3 regions of the Pseudoalteromonas sp. CH_XMU1449-3 genome follow, and region 3 is predicted to be linked to each of the others. Evidence: predicted binding sites of a transcription regulator. Region 3 holds the regulator's gene; each other region holds the start of a gene.
The links. The regulator sigma-54, encoded in region 3, starts transcription at its own class of promoters, with help from an activator protein. The targets are predictions, from matches to a motif close to GTTGGCACGNNNNTNGNNT.
Positions count from the first base shown of each region.

Region 1: the regulator sigma-54 is predicted to act here: its motif matches at 1,936-1,954, upstream of WA256_RS04050 (flagellar basal body rod protein FlgF).
Region 2: the regulator sigma-54 is predicted to act here: its motif matches at 2,035-2,053, upstream of WA256_RS00135 (EF-hand domain-containing protein).

Region 1 is NZ_JAYMDY010000002.1:329,139-334,007, forward strand. Features, by position in the region: gene flgH (flagellar basal body L-ring protein FlgH) at 1-311, opposite strand, end outside; gene flgG (flagellar basal-body rod protein FlgG) at 327-1,115, opposite strand; gene WA256_RS04050 (flagellar basal body rod protein FlgF) at 1,137-1,901, opposite strand; gene flgE (flagellar hook protein FlgE) at 2,062-3,429, opposite strand; gene WA256_RS04060 (flagellar hook assembly protein FlgD) at 3,481-4,164, opposite strand; gene flgC (flagellar basal body rod protein FlgC) at 4,178-4,609, opposite strand; gene flgB (flagellar basal body rod protein FlgB) at 4,612-4,869, opposite strand, start outside.
Region 2 is NZ_JAYMDY010000001.1:24,781-29,649, reverse strand. Features, by position in the region: gene WA256_RS00145 (hypothetical protein) at 1-315, opposite strand, end outside; gene WA256_RS00140 (HAMP domain-containing sensor histidine kinase) at 317-1,774, opposite strand; gene WA256_RS00135 (EF-hand domain-containing protein) at 2,087-2,314, shown strand; gene WA256_RS00130 (hypothetical protein) at 2,324-2,551, shown strand; gene WA256_RS00125 (EF-hand domain-containing protein) at 2,655-2,888, shown strand; gene WA256_RS00120 (EF-hand domain-containing protein) at 2,893-3,126, shown strand; gene WA256_RS00115 (amidohydrolase) at 3,220-4,860, shown strand; gene WA256_RS00110 (YgjV family protein) at 4,863-4,869, opposite strand, start outside.
Region 3 is NZ_JAYMDY010000025.1:14,875-19,743, forward strand. Features, by position in the region: gene lptB (LPS export ABC transporter ATP-binding protein) at 1-279, shown strand, start outside; gene WA256_RS19330 (RNA polymerase factor sigma-54) at 387-1,883, shown strand; gene hpf (ribosome hibernation promoting factor) at 1,911-2,198, shown strand; gene ptsN (PTS IIA-like nitrogen regulatory protein PtsN) at 2,202-2,654, shown strand; gene rapZ (RNase adapter RapZ) at 2,655-3,500, shown strand; gene WA256_RS19350 (HPr family phosphocarrier protein) at 3,514-3,786, shown strand; gene mgtE (magnesium transporter) at 3,998-4,869, shown strand, end outside.

The DNA.
Region 1 (4,869 bases), on a different contig from region 3:
AGCCCAATAACAGGGTCTAAACTAGCGTCCGTTTCTTTATCGGTTTCGGTTTTAGCGGCTTTGGTGGCTTGCGTTGATTCTTGCAATTTAACCGTGATGATATCACCAGCGCGCAATGCCTTTTTATCTGAGTACAAGTCATCTGCTGAATAACTATCAAACAACGAACCCGTTGGTACCATTGGCTCTGTTGTTGGCTCCGGATACATAGGCGCATAGTAAGGGTCATCCTGAACCACATGATGATTTTGCGTTGTCATACAACCACCCAGCATTAATGCTGCCGATGTGACTAAGATAATATTACGCATGCTGCCTCCTACCCATTAAAGCTGTTGATTGATGTAACTAAGCATTTCATCAACCGCTGAAATCACTTTTGAATTCATTTCATAAATTCGTTGCGTTTCGATCAAGTTAACGAGTTCTTCTGTTACATTCACATTAGACGTTTCTAGAGAACCTTGAACCACAGTACCTAAACCATCGATACCTGGGTTCCCTTGCACAGGTGCACCACTCACAGCGGTTTCGGTGTACAAGTTTTGCCCCATTGGCTCAAGACCTGATGGATTAATAAAGTCACTAATTGTTAGCTGACCAATTACCACGTTCTCTGCTTGTCCTGAAATACGTACCGACACTTCACCGTCTTGCGAAACAGTAATTGATTGTGCATCGTCTGGTACGTTCATTTCTGGCTGTAATGGAAAACCCGCACCAGAAGTTACAATGCGACCATCTTCGTCAGTGGTGAATTGACCATTACGTGAGTATGCAATGTTGCCATCTGGTAATTGCACTTCAAAGAAACCCGGGCCTGAAATCATCCAGTCCAATGAATTTTCTGTGGTAAGCATGTTACCTTGTGAAAAGTTCTTTTGGTTAGCAACCACTTTGGCACCGGCACCAAGCATTAAACCCGATGGCATTTCAGTGTCTTGAGATGAACGACCACCTGGTTGATTGATGTTTTGATATAGTAAATCTTCAAATACGGCGCGGCTTTTTTTATAGCCTACCGTGCTGGCATTCGCGAGATTATTTGAGATCACCGAAATATCGGTTTGCTGGGCGTCAAGCCCGGTTTTACTGATCCATAATGCAGGATTCATAACTCTACCCTCTCAGTCATCTTAAACAATGCGTAACAGCTGATCTTGACGCTCGTCGAGCTCTTCGGCTGTTTTCATTAATTTAACTTGTAATTCAAATTGGCGTTGATTGCTGATCATGTCGACCATTTCATGCACTGGGTTTACGTTCGACATTTCAAGCGTACCCGACAGTACTTTTACGTTTGGTGAAATATCACAAAAACCACAAAGGTCATTGACCAACATGTCTTCTTTTGGTCGAAATAAACCGTCATTTCCCTTTTCAAGCTGAGTATTATCAGCCTCAATCACTTTTAAGCGATCAACCACTTCCAAAAAGTTAGCTGGCGCACCTTGTGGGCGAACCTGAATAGCACCGTCTTCACTAAACTCAACTTTCTCGATAGGTAATGGCAAAATGATTGGACCACCTTCGCCAATTACTTGACGGCCATGGCTAGTGATCAACGCGCCATCTGGAGTAATGTTTAATGTGCCAGTTTTGGTGTACGCCTCATTGCCTGATGCATCTTGTACACTCAACCAACCACGGTCACTCATCGCGATATCAAGCTCGCGGCCAGTTTCAACAAAACCACCCGATTCCATATTAGATCCAGGGCGTTCTTGCATTGCAAACACCCTAGATGGCAGACCTTCACCGAAGGCTTGCATAGAGCGAGCTTGTGCAAAATCAGCTTTAAAGCCAGTGGTGTTAGCATTAGCAAGGTTGTTGGCCTTGAGTTCAAGACCTCGCAAACTTTGCTTAGCACCCGACATGGCAATGTAGACCATTTTGTCCATAACATTGACTCACTAAAAATACGATAACTAAGAAATGCAATAAAAGTGCCAAAGTAAAATTGACGCTAAAATAGAAGAGAAAAATGAATAATTAGAATGAAAAAAGGCTGCCAATAGAGGGAGCAGCCTTCGTGTCGGATTAAGCTTAGAGCCGTTAAAATTAACGGATCTGTAGGATGTTTTGCTGTAGTGTTGAGTTAACCTCAAGCGCACGTGAATTTGCTTGGAAGTTACGCTGCGCACTAATCAAATCAACAAGTTCGTTAGTTAGGTTAACGTTTGATTGTTCAAGCGCAGATGAGTTAATTGAACCCAAGGTACCTGAACCTGGTTCGCCAGCAATAGGCTCACCTGACGTTAAACTCTTCTTCCAAGAAGTATCACCCACTTGCTGTAAACCCTGTGAGTTCGAAAAGCGTACCATCGCAACTTGACCTAAGAATGAAGTGTCACCGTTACTGTATGAAGCAACAATTTTACCGTCAGAACCGATATCGATACCTGATAGACGACCTACAGTCGCACCATCTTGTTCAAGTGCTTTTACTTCAAAGTTACTAGCATATTGAGTAGGTACTTTATTCGCTGTTGCCGCTTCATCACGCCAGTTCATCGTTACATCATCAGGGAAACTAGCACCATTAGATAGTAAGTCAGATAAACCTGTCGCAGCGCCTGCGCCATTTGGTAAAGTTAATGGGTTAAATGATGCATCAGTATTTGCAACACCATCCGTGTTAAGTGGTAAACCACTTGAATCAAATTGGAATGTAGTTAGTGGTGTATAAGGCGTTGTTGTTTGCTCTACACCACTTGCATCAAATGGTTTTTCATCAAGTGTTGCATACACTTCCCATTCATTTTCATTACCTGTTGTCGCTGAGTCTGTTTTCACAAAAAAGAACTGTAAAATATGTGGCTCACCTAATGAATCATACACAGTTGTTGATGTTGAACTGTTATATGTAGCACTTGCTTCAGGGTCAAACGGTGTCACTGTTGGCGCAGAGGCACGTGAATCAAGGTTAAATGATGAATAAACATTCGTGGTTGCACGTGGTGAACCTGATGCATCAGGAATTTGTAACGCCGAAGATGTACTTAAGCTAACAGAAGTGGTATCACCGGTTGCTTCATCAACAGGGAAACCTTGTAAGTAGTTACCGCTTGCATCAACAATGAAGTTATCCTGGTTTAGTTTAAACGCACCTGCACGAGTATATGTGAAGTCTTGCGCGCCTAGGTCATTCGCCATTGCGAAATAACCTTCACCAGTGATCGCTAAGTCAAGAGAGTTATTTGTGAAAGATAACGAGCCTTGGTGGAATTGCTGTGCCACCATTGTCGTTCTTACACCGTCACCATTTTTTGTTTTACCAGAACTAAATACTGATGATGCGTATACATCAGCGAACTCTGCACGAGACTCTTTAAAGCCCGTAGTATTAACGTTAGCAATGTTATTTGCGGTAACGTCTAAATCTTTTTGCGCGGCTGCTAAGCCTGTTAATGCAATATTGAAGCTCATAACTCACCTCTAACCTATCTCTTAGCCTAAGCTAACCCAAACCTTTTTTACTTATGCGATTTCAGCTATATCAGTTAGCCTAACCGCACCCTCTTTTGTATTTACGATAATGCCGCTTGCGCCATTAATATTGACACTTTCAATATTCTTAAAGGTCGCCATTGGCATACTGCTGTAGTCTCCATTTACAAAGCCTTCAGCACTGATGTCATATTCACCTTCAGGTAGCACATTGCCATCATTGTCTTTACCATCCCATTCAAAACGAAGTGCACCCGCTGACTGAGAACCTAATTCAATGGTACGCACTAACTGGCCTGATGAATCCGTTATTCTTAGCGTTAAAGATTCAACAGCGGTTTCTGCAACCACCGACCCTTTAGCTAGATTTTCGCCATCAAAATCAATGGTGTCAGACTCAAGTAACGCTTGCTTACCAACAAGAGTCGAAGCCTGTAACGCAGAATTTGATGTCATTGATGCAGTGAGTGAATCAAACTTCTCGTTTAAGTTTGAAATACCTTCAGCCATGGTAAAGTTCGTCATCTGCGCAATCATTTGATCGTTATCAGCAGGATTACTTGGATCCTGAAACGACAACTGCTGTGTTAACAACGAAAAGAAATCTTCCTGAGAAAGCGTGTTGTTGTCTTCTTCAGTTGTTTGCGTACTACTTTGATTCCAACGCAAACTATCCATATAGGATGATGATGCAGAGCTGATGTCGTTACTCATAACTTATCCTCGGTTACCGTTGTCCTAACAACAGTGTTTTACTTAACATTTGCTTAGCTGCATCAGCAACTTGCACATTTGTTTGGTAAGAGCGAGAGGCAGAAATCATATTTGCCATTTCTTCTACAACATTAACGTTAGGTTTGTAGATATAACCATTTTCATCCGCACTTGGGTGGTTCGGGTTATATTCAATTTGTAGAGGTTTATCACTCTCTACAATGCCTAACACTTTAACGCCAACAGAAGAGCCCTGAGGATTGCTTTGTGATGCTGACGCTTTAGTCAACTCTGCAGCAAAAACAGGGTGGCGCGCTCGATATGTCTGATCTTGACTAGAACTAATCGTATTTGCATTCGAGATATTACTGGCTGTGGTATTTAAGCGAACATTTTGCGCACTCATACCGGTTGCTGAAATATCAAAAACATTATACAAACTCATGATTAAGCTCCTTGACTACCGAGGGCTTTTTTAAGGCCTTTAATTTTACTACTCATAAATTGCAGGCTTGCCTGATACTCTAATGAGTTCTGTACATACAAGTTTCGTTCCACTTGTATATCGACTGAGTTACCATCACCTGTATCTGCTTGATTTGGCGTACGAAACATTTCTGCACTGCCAACAAAACGACTGCCCCCGGCAATATGTTTAGCATCGGTTCTTACCATGCTATTGCCGCCTTGTTGGTTGCTTTTTGC
Region 2 (4,869 bases), on a different contig from region 3:
TTCTGGCTCTGAAGCAGCGAGTAAGCAAATCGACTCAAACAGGCGCTTTAGCTCATTTTCGCCAACATAATTTGCTTTATCAGAGCTTGCTTTAAAGCCACCGCACTTGGCAGCATGCCAAGCTATGACTGTACTTGCAGGCGGGTATAACGGCTCACTTTTCGGCCGAGGTTTTGGATTAGGTTGTCCTTGAGATTTCACATCTGCTGTCGGCTCTACTTGCTTTGGCTCAACATGCTTTTGCGTTATCGTGCACCCTGTTATAAAAAGTGTGCCTATAACAAGCATAAAACTGGCTTTATTCGCTAAGCCCATATCAGTTAACTCCTTGGGTTAATTGAATTGGTAAAATGGCTGTAAATACACACCCTTGTGGCTCATTATCTGTAATAGAGAGCTTACCGTTTAATTGTTCAACGGTTTCTTTAACTATGGTTAAACCAAGCCCGCTGCCCATTTCAGTATGTTGTTTTGCATTCTTACCTTGGTAAAAAGCCCCAAATACAGCGGCTTTTTCAGTATCCTCTATCCCTACTCCTAAGTCGCTGACACTCAAAATTAACTGTCCCTGTTTTAAGCTTGCTTTTATTGTCACTGACTCATGTTCCGGCGAAAACTTTAACGCATTTGAGGTAAGCTGAATAAGCACCATTTCAAGTAGCTCAATAGAAATAAACAAGGCTTTATTTGGTAACTCGTTCACCCATACAATGGATAAATCACGCGCTGATAATCGGTGCTCAAAATGACGCTCAATTTTATTCATCATCAAGTTAAAATTAAGCTCGCTTAGGCTTTGCTTACTCGTGCGAATAGCGTTGTAACTCAGTAGGCTTTCAATCATGGCTCTGAGCCGCACCATACTTTGTGTTATTAACTCAAGAACGGCTTGTTGCTCGCTATTGATTGGGCCAACAATTTCATCTGCAAGTAAGTCTGTGCCTTCAACCATCGAAGCAAGGGGGGTTTTTAATTCATGTGTCACATGGCGTAAAAATGTATCTTTTTGCTGCTCAAGCATATGCAACTGCGCTTGAACCCACTCAAGTTTATTACCTAATTCAACTAACTCTGACGAGCCGCGAACTTGAATTTTTTGCTGCCAATGGCCTTGCCCTAGTTTATCAATCACATGTGTAAGCTCCCTGAGCCGTCCGCTGATCCGCCAAAGAAACCCGCCTCCAACCAATAACGTGAGAGGAATTAACGCAACTAACCAATTAATAAATGAAGTTTGGAGTGCTTTTAATTGCTGCTGATTTTTTGTGATGCGTAATTCATTTTGCTCTTTGAGCCAATTTGTTTGCTCACTGATAAGCTTGCTGGCAGGAGCAAATAACTCACCGTCTTGCTTTTGCTCTATCAACAAGTGCTGTTGTGCAAATTGTAATACCTCAGCCAGTTGCCGCCACTGTGAGACATAATCAGCGGTTGGGCTTAAAAATATAAGCTCATCAATACTTTGCAGTGAAGATTGCCACTTATTGGCAATCAAGCTATCGAGGGATTCACTTTTAAGCACCCAATTTTGTCGAGTTGCCCTTTCTAAGCTATTTAAGTCTTGTTTGAGGTTATTAAATGCTTTAGTGATTTCGTAATTGTCACCGACGATTTCTTGAGTCACCGCTAGCTGCTTATTAAGCGCATTTAAAAATAAAATCACCACCAAAGATAACGGTAGTAAAGACAGCAAAATACTACAGACGAACTGGCCAATAAGACTAGGTCGCCAATTGAGTAACTGTTTTATTTTTATCGCTACTGTATTTTGCATATTCACTCTCAACATAATTGCAGATGCTGATTATTAGTGAACAAACTTAGACACTCGCTGAATCCGACCTTAAAAAGTACTGATTTTTACCCAAAAACCGATACAAAGTTGCTATTTGGCAACATGCTAACTAATTGAAATAATAAGGATAAACTTTTAACACCTGAAAATCGTTGCAAAAAAGACACAACACCCTGTAACTATTTCGCATTAAAAACCACATAAAAACAATAAATCATTGATAATTAAAAACTTTTAATTTTGGCACTAATTTTGATTAGTATTAAGCAAATTAGTTATTTAGGACACAAAATGAAAGTAACGGCCCAGGTAGCCACCCTGCTTTTAAGTCTCATCTCGGTAAGTAGTTATGCACTAGATTTGCAAACAACGTTTAACGAGCTTGATAAAGACAGTAATGGTTTTTTGAGTGAAGCAGAAGCATCTGAAGATGCATTATTACATGGCAACTTTACGCAAATTGATAGTAACCAAGATGGCCAAATTTCATTTTCTGAGTTTCAGTCGTTTATTCAATAGGAGATTGTAATGAAACAACTATTAGCTGCATTCTCGCTAATGTTTTTAGTTATCAGCGCCACCGTTTTAGCATCACAAATGGATGTTCGATTTGCTAAATTTGATACAAACGCCGACGGCGAGATTTCATTAACTGAAGCAACCAAACACGATAACCTACTTAAGCAATTTGCCGATCTGGATGAAAACGGCGATCAGGTTCTGTCTGAACAAGAGTTTGAAAAATTTAAACCTTAACGGCTTAAAGTGCTTGCCATAATCCCAGAGGGAATGTGTAAACGGATTTAAATTTTGGGAGTTAAATTATGGCAAGCACTTTTATTTATAAAGGAGAGTAATTATGAGAATTTTCTGGCTTGCTTCATGCACCTTAATTACTATAAGCTTCAATAGCTTAGCATTGGATGTAAAACAACGATTTGATCACCTTGATAAAGATAAAAATGGTTTTTTATCTGTGCAGGAACTGTCTTCTCAACCGCACTTGCAAAAACGCATAGCACAGTGGGATACAGATAAAGATCAACAAATCTCGCTCCTTGAATTTAAACACTATTTAACAAACAAGAGTTAAAATAATGTCAAAATTAACCTTTGCCAGCCTAATTTTATGTGGTGTATTTAGCACAATAAGTTTTGCTGCAGATAGTATTGGTGAAAAATTTAAACAACTTGATCGTAATGACGATGGTTACCTGACTCGCTCAGAGTCTGCGAGAGACCCTGCTCTGTGGTCACGTTTCAAAAACTACGACAGCGATAAAGATAATAAATTATCGCTTAGTGAATTTAAGGTCTACGCAAGCAAATAAAGCGTTACAATTAACTATTTACTTGCTGCTGAGTTGCAGTTTACTGCAACTCTGATACTGTTTTCATAAATCAATAAAAACTATTAGAAGATTATGAAACTCATCATCAGCTTACTAGCAACAGCTTCACTTAGCTGCTTTGCCAACACCACTGTTATTTATAATATAAATGGCTACACGCCTACCTACAAAGGCGAAACCCAACACTTTTCTGCACTGGTTTTTAAAGACGGTAAAGTCGTAAAAACAGGTACTGACTCAATTAAAAATAGCTTCCCTGACGCCACCGCAATTGATGGCAAGCAAGCCACGTTGTTACCTGGCTTAGTCGATGCTCATGGCCATGTAATTGGTTTAGGTAATAACCTTTCACAACTTGATGTCAGAAATACGAACTCGGCAGATGAGGTTGGCAAAATGCTGGCTGAGTTTGCCAAAGATAAACAAGGTTGGATCATTGGTCGCGGTTGGAATCAAGAGCAGTGGCCTGGCGGTGAGTTTCCAACTGCAGCTGATTTAGACAAATATGTAAAAGACAAACCTGTGGTGCTTTCTCGCGTTGATGGCCATGCTGTGTGGGTTAACTCAAAAGCCATGGAACTTGCAGGTATTGATAAACAAACTCCCTCTCCTGCCGGCGGTGAAATTTTAAAGTTAGATTCTGGCTTACCTTCAGGGGTATTCATTGATAAAGCCGAAACGCTTGTTACCCAACATGTACCAAAAGCAAGCCATGCCAGCATTAATACAGCATTAGATAATGCAGGTAAACATCTACTAAGTTTGGGTATTACATCAACCCATGATGCCGGTATCGATTACGACACGTGGCAAGTGTACAAGCAGCGCTCTGAGCAAAAGTCCCTTCCTGTCAGAATCGTTGCCATGCTAAGTGCTGCCGATCCTCAACTAGAAACCATGCTCAAAGCTGGCAAATATAAAGACATGAATGACATGCTGTCGATTCGAAGTGTCAAAGTGTATGCGGATGGTGCTTTAGGAAGTCGAGGCGCAGCCCTTATTGAGGAATACGCAGATCGTAAAAATCACCACGGCTTAATGCTTGAAACCCAAGAAAAGCTTGAACAGCTATTCAACTTAAGCTTTGCTCATGGCTTTAGTGCGAACACCCATGCAATTGGTGATAAAGCCAATCATGTTGTGCTAGGTGCCTATGAAAATGTGTTTAAAAAAACCGGTGGGATTTTACTGCGTAACCGAATTGAACATGCACAAATTGTGACTCCTGAAGATATCCCTCGTTTTAAAACGTTAAAAATTATTCCATCAATGCAGCCTGTTCATGCAACCTCTGATATGCATATGGCAGAGCAGCGCCTAACTGAAAAACAACTTGAAGGGGCGTATGCTTGGAAAACCTTTTTAGCGCAAGGCTCAGTGATTGCAGCAGGTTCTGACTTTCCTGTAGAGCTTGCTGATCCGTTTGATGGCTTATATTCAGCCATTACACGAATGGATCATAATCAACTTCCTGAAGGTGGCTGGCGACCACAAGAGCTGCTATCGCGTGATGAAGCTTTGCGTGCATTTACTTTAGGTGGTGCTTATGCTGCACATCAAGAATTTAAGGTAGGTAGTTTAGAGCAAGGAAAGTGGGCTGACTTTATTTTGATTGATAAAGACTATTACAAAGCCCCAGTTTCTGAGATCCACGATATAAACGTGACACAAACTTGGATTGCGGGCGAGCTAAAATATAAAAAAGAGGAATAATATTACTCG
Region 3 (4,869 bases):
CGCGCATTAGCCGCTAATCCTAAATTTATCCTTTTAGATGAGCCTTTTGCTGGTGTTGATCCAATTTCAGTGTTAGATATAAAGAAAATTATTGAGCACCTAAAAAATCGTGGTATCGGTGTACTAATTACTGACCATAATGTTCGAGAAACCCTTGATGTTTGTGAAAAAGCCTACATTGTTTCTCATGGGGAGCTAATTGCATCAGGCACACCTGAGCACGTATTAGCAGACCAAACTGTACGCGATGTATATCTAGGCGAGCAATTCAGGCTGTAACCATTACGCCAGCGACTAGAGCATCTGCTAGACTTATAACAATGACAATAAATCGATAACTGTGTTTATACAGGTATCGATAACTTAAAAAGGATTGTTAGGGATACATGAGGCAATCATTACAGCTGCGCATGGGCCAGCAACTTACAATGACTCCACAACTGCAACAAGCTATTCGTTTGTTGCAGCTCAGTACATTGGATCTCCAGCAAGAAATTCAAGAAGCGCTTGATAGTAATCCCCTACTTGAAGTGGAAGAAGCGGATTACAACGAAGAAAGCACCGGCAAGAATGAGCAAAAAGCGGAGTCTGACGATGTGCAAGTCAGCGCGTCTGCCGAAGAAGCACCTAGCGAGTACGAGCAAGAAAGTAGTGATGCTCTCAATAAAGACACCGTCAGCGATGACTTAGCAATGGATGTTACCTGGGATGAGTACATGAGTGCCGCCCCTTCAACATCGTCAGGGCCAATGCCTGAAGATGAATCTATCTATCAGGGAGCATCAACCGAAACCCTTCACGAATACCTGATGTGGCAATTGCAACTCACGCCATTTAGCCCTACTGATGAAGCGATTGCTGTGGCAATTGTAGAAGCTATCGATGACTCAGGTATTTTAACGGTAAGCTGTGAAGATATCGTCGAAAGCTTTAATCAAAATAACGATGAAGAAGAAATCGAACTTGATGAAGTCGAAGCGGTCTTAAAAAGAATTCAGTTATTTGATCCTGTTGGTATTGGCGCGCGCAGTTTACAAGAATGTCTGTGCATTCAGTTACGCCAATTCGATGCTGATACGCCATATTTAGCTGAAACTAAAATGGTTTTATCTGAGCATATCGAATTATTAGCGAGTCGCGACTATCGAACTTTGATGAAAAAGACTAAGCTTAAAGAAAATGAGCTTAAAGAAGTGATGACGCTTATTCACAGCTTAAATCCTAAGCCTGCGGATAGCATAGTACGCGAAGAATCTGAGTACGTTATACCTGATGTATCAGTAAAAAAAGTAAAAGGCCGCTGGGTAGTCGAGTTAAACCCAGATTGTATGCCAAAGATTAGAGTGAACAGCCAATATGCAGCTATGTCTCGCTCTGTTAAATCAAGTAGCGACAGCCAATTTATTCGCTCTCACTTACAAGAAGCAAAGTGGTTTATTAAGAGCTTAGAAAGCCGTAACGATACGCTATTAAAAGTGACCAACTGTATCGTTCAACAACAACAAGCTTTCTTTGAGCATGGCCCTGAGGCAATGAAGCCGATGGTGCTAAATGATGTTGCTGAAATGGTCGAAATGCATGAATCGACGATTTCACGGGTAACAACGCAAAAATATATGCATACCCCACGGGGTATTTTTGAGTTGAAATATTTCTTCTCAAGCCATGTCAGCACCGAAAATGGTGGTGAGTGTTCTTCTACAGCAATACGCGCTTTAATCAAGAAGTTAGTCGCTGCAGAAAACTCAGCTAAACCATTGAGTGATAGCAAAATTGCAGATATATTGGCTGAGCAAGGAATTAAAGTAGCTAGACGTACAATTGCAAAATATCGTGAGTCTCTAGCAATACCTCCGTCTAATCAGCGTAAAAGTCTGATTTAGACGTTTTACATAGAAGGAAAAATGCTTATGCAACTAAATTTAACTGGTCGTCATGTAGAAATCACAGATTCATTAAGAGACTATGTAAACACCAAGTTTGCAAAACTAGAAAGGCATTTTGACCATATTAATAATGTTCATGTCATTCTAGATGTAGAAAAATTAAGCCAAAAAGCAGAAGCAACTTTACATGTAAACGGAGGCGAATTGTTCGCTTCTACAGAACATCAAGATATGTACGCAGCCATTGACTCACTGATCGATAAACTTGATCGCCAAGTCATTAAACACAAAGAGAAATTAGCTCGACATTAAATTATGAAACTAAGTTCACTTACTAACCAGGACTGCAGCAAAGCTGCGGTCCTTTTTAATAGCAAAAAAAGAATTCTTGAATATATCAGCGAACTGGCCCACCAGCAGCTTCCTCATTTATCGCAACAAGATATCCTAGATGCTTTACTCAACCGAGAAAAACTAGGCAGCACCGGCATTGGCCGAGGTATTGCTATTCCACATGGCCGAATGAGCGGCGCAGATGAGCCTCATGCATTTGTGATAGTGAGTGAATCCCCTATTAATTTTGATGCAATTGATAATCGTCCAGTTGATATTTTTGTGGCACTCATCGTACCAGATGGTGACTGTCAGCTTCACCTAAAGACCTTATCAACAATTGCTGATAGACTTAAAGATAAAGAATTTTGTAAACAGCTGCGTAGTGCTACTACCGATCAGCAACTGTTTCAGGTCATATCAGCAGAGGCATAAATGGAATTAATAATTATCAGCGGTCGCTCAGGCTCAGGTAAATCGGTCGCTTTACGTGTACTTGAAGACTTAGGCTATTATTGCGTTGATAATATTCCGGTTAATTTACTGCCATCGCTCGTACGAAGTGTGTCTGATAACTACGATAAAATAGCGGTCAGCATCGACGTGCGTAACTTACCGAAAGAGCAGCAAGAATTTAATGATATTCTTGAGTACCTGCCAGGTTTCGCAAACCCAACACTATTCTATTTAGACAGTGATGACCAAACTCTGATCAAGCGCTTTTCAGAAACACGCCGCTTGCATCCACTATCTATTGATTCTTTGCCGCTTGATCTGGCTATTAAACAAGAAAAAATCCTGCTTGATGTGTTGATCACTCGCGCTGACTTTATGATTGATACCACTGATCTGAGTGTTCATCAGTTAGCAGAATCAATTCGCGAAAAGATTTTAGGTAAAAAAGATAAAAAGCTGATTATTACTTTTATGTCGTTTGGCTTTAAGCATGGTATTCCAAAAGAAGCTGACTACGTTTTTGATGCACGCTTTTTACCTAACCCACACTGGGAACCTGATTTAAAGCCACTAACAGGCCTTGATCAACCAGTAAAAGATTACCTAGCTAGCCACAGCATAGTGCAAAAGTTCACGTGGCAAATACAAACCTTTGTGCAAACTTGGTTGCCACATTTAGAGCGTAATAACCGCAGTTACCTGACCATTGCTATTGGTTGCACCGGTGGCCAGCATCGCTCTGTTTACTTAGCGCAAACAATTGGTGAGAGCTTTGCCAAAAGCCATGCTAATGTAAAAATTCGCCACCGCGAACAAGACATTTAATTAGGCACCAACAATGCACGCTGAAGATACCTTTTTAATTCAAAATAAACTTGGCTTACATGCTCGTGCTGCTACTGTTTTAGCGCAATTAGCACTGCAATTTGATGCCAAAATTACGCTTTATCAAGATGATAAAGAAGCTGAAGGCGACAGCGTGTTAGCATTAATGCTACTTGAAAGTAGTCAGGGTAAAGAAGTTCGCGTTGTATGCGAAGGCCCTGACGCCGATGCTGCATTAACGGCAATCGGCGAATTAATTGCACAACGCTTCCACGAGCAAGAATAGCATTTGCTAAGACTTCAAGGTTTACGGTAAACTTAATTCGGATATTTAAAATTCCCTTTAAATATCCTACTTTTATATCGCTCGCTTTTCTAAATTACAAAACTCTTAATAAATTTATCGCAGTGCGACGATATCTCTGCAAATACACTACAAAGCAACTATGCTGTATTTGCTTAGCCTATTTAAACTTTTTTCAGTTGTAAGGACGCCAATGCCAGAAGCCTTTGAACAAGATTACCCACTACAACAACTCAAACAAGTGACCAAGTCACTCAATAGTGGTCAATTTGTTCAAGTGCGCGGAATGTTAGCCAAAACGGCACCTTGTGATACAGCCCTTTTACTTGAATCTTCTCCCCATAAAATTCGTCGTATGCTTTGGCAGCTGGTTGATCCAGATGTCCGTGGTGATGTTCTAGAAGAACTCTCTGAAGATGTACGTCTTGGCATTATTGCCCAGATGGAGCCTGAGCACATTGCTGCTGCCACTGAAGATATGGACGACGATGACTTAGGTGAGGTTTTACGTAGTCTTCCTGATACTGTATATCAAGACGTTGTCAGTGCCATGGATTCGCAAGATAGAGAGAGAGCAACTCAAGCACTTTCTTATCAAGAGCGTTCAGCCGGTGCCTTGATGAACAGCGATACGGTTACCATTCGTCCTGACGTTACTCTCGATGTTGTACTGCGCTATTTACGCTTACGAGGTGAGCTACCAGAGGGTACCGATGACTTATATGTAGTTGATAAGCATAACTGCTTTTTAGGCGCGCTTTCATTAACTACATTGCTGACCAGCCCATCAGATAAAATTGTTCGTGATTTAATGGATGAAGACTGTGAGTCAATCCTAATCTCTATGGATGAAAGTGATGTAGCGCAATTGTTTGAACGTCACAACTGGATTTCAGCCCCTGTCGTCGATGATAACGCTCACTTGCTTGGTCGTATTACCATCGATGATATCGTTGACGTAATCCGTGAAGATGCTGAACACAGCATGCTTAGCCTCGCTGGTCTTGACGACGAAGAAGATACCTTTGCGCCAGTGCTAAAAAGTTCGCAGCGTCGCTCTATTTG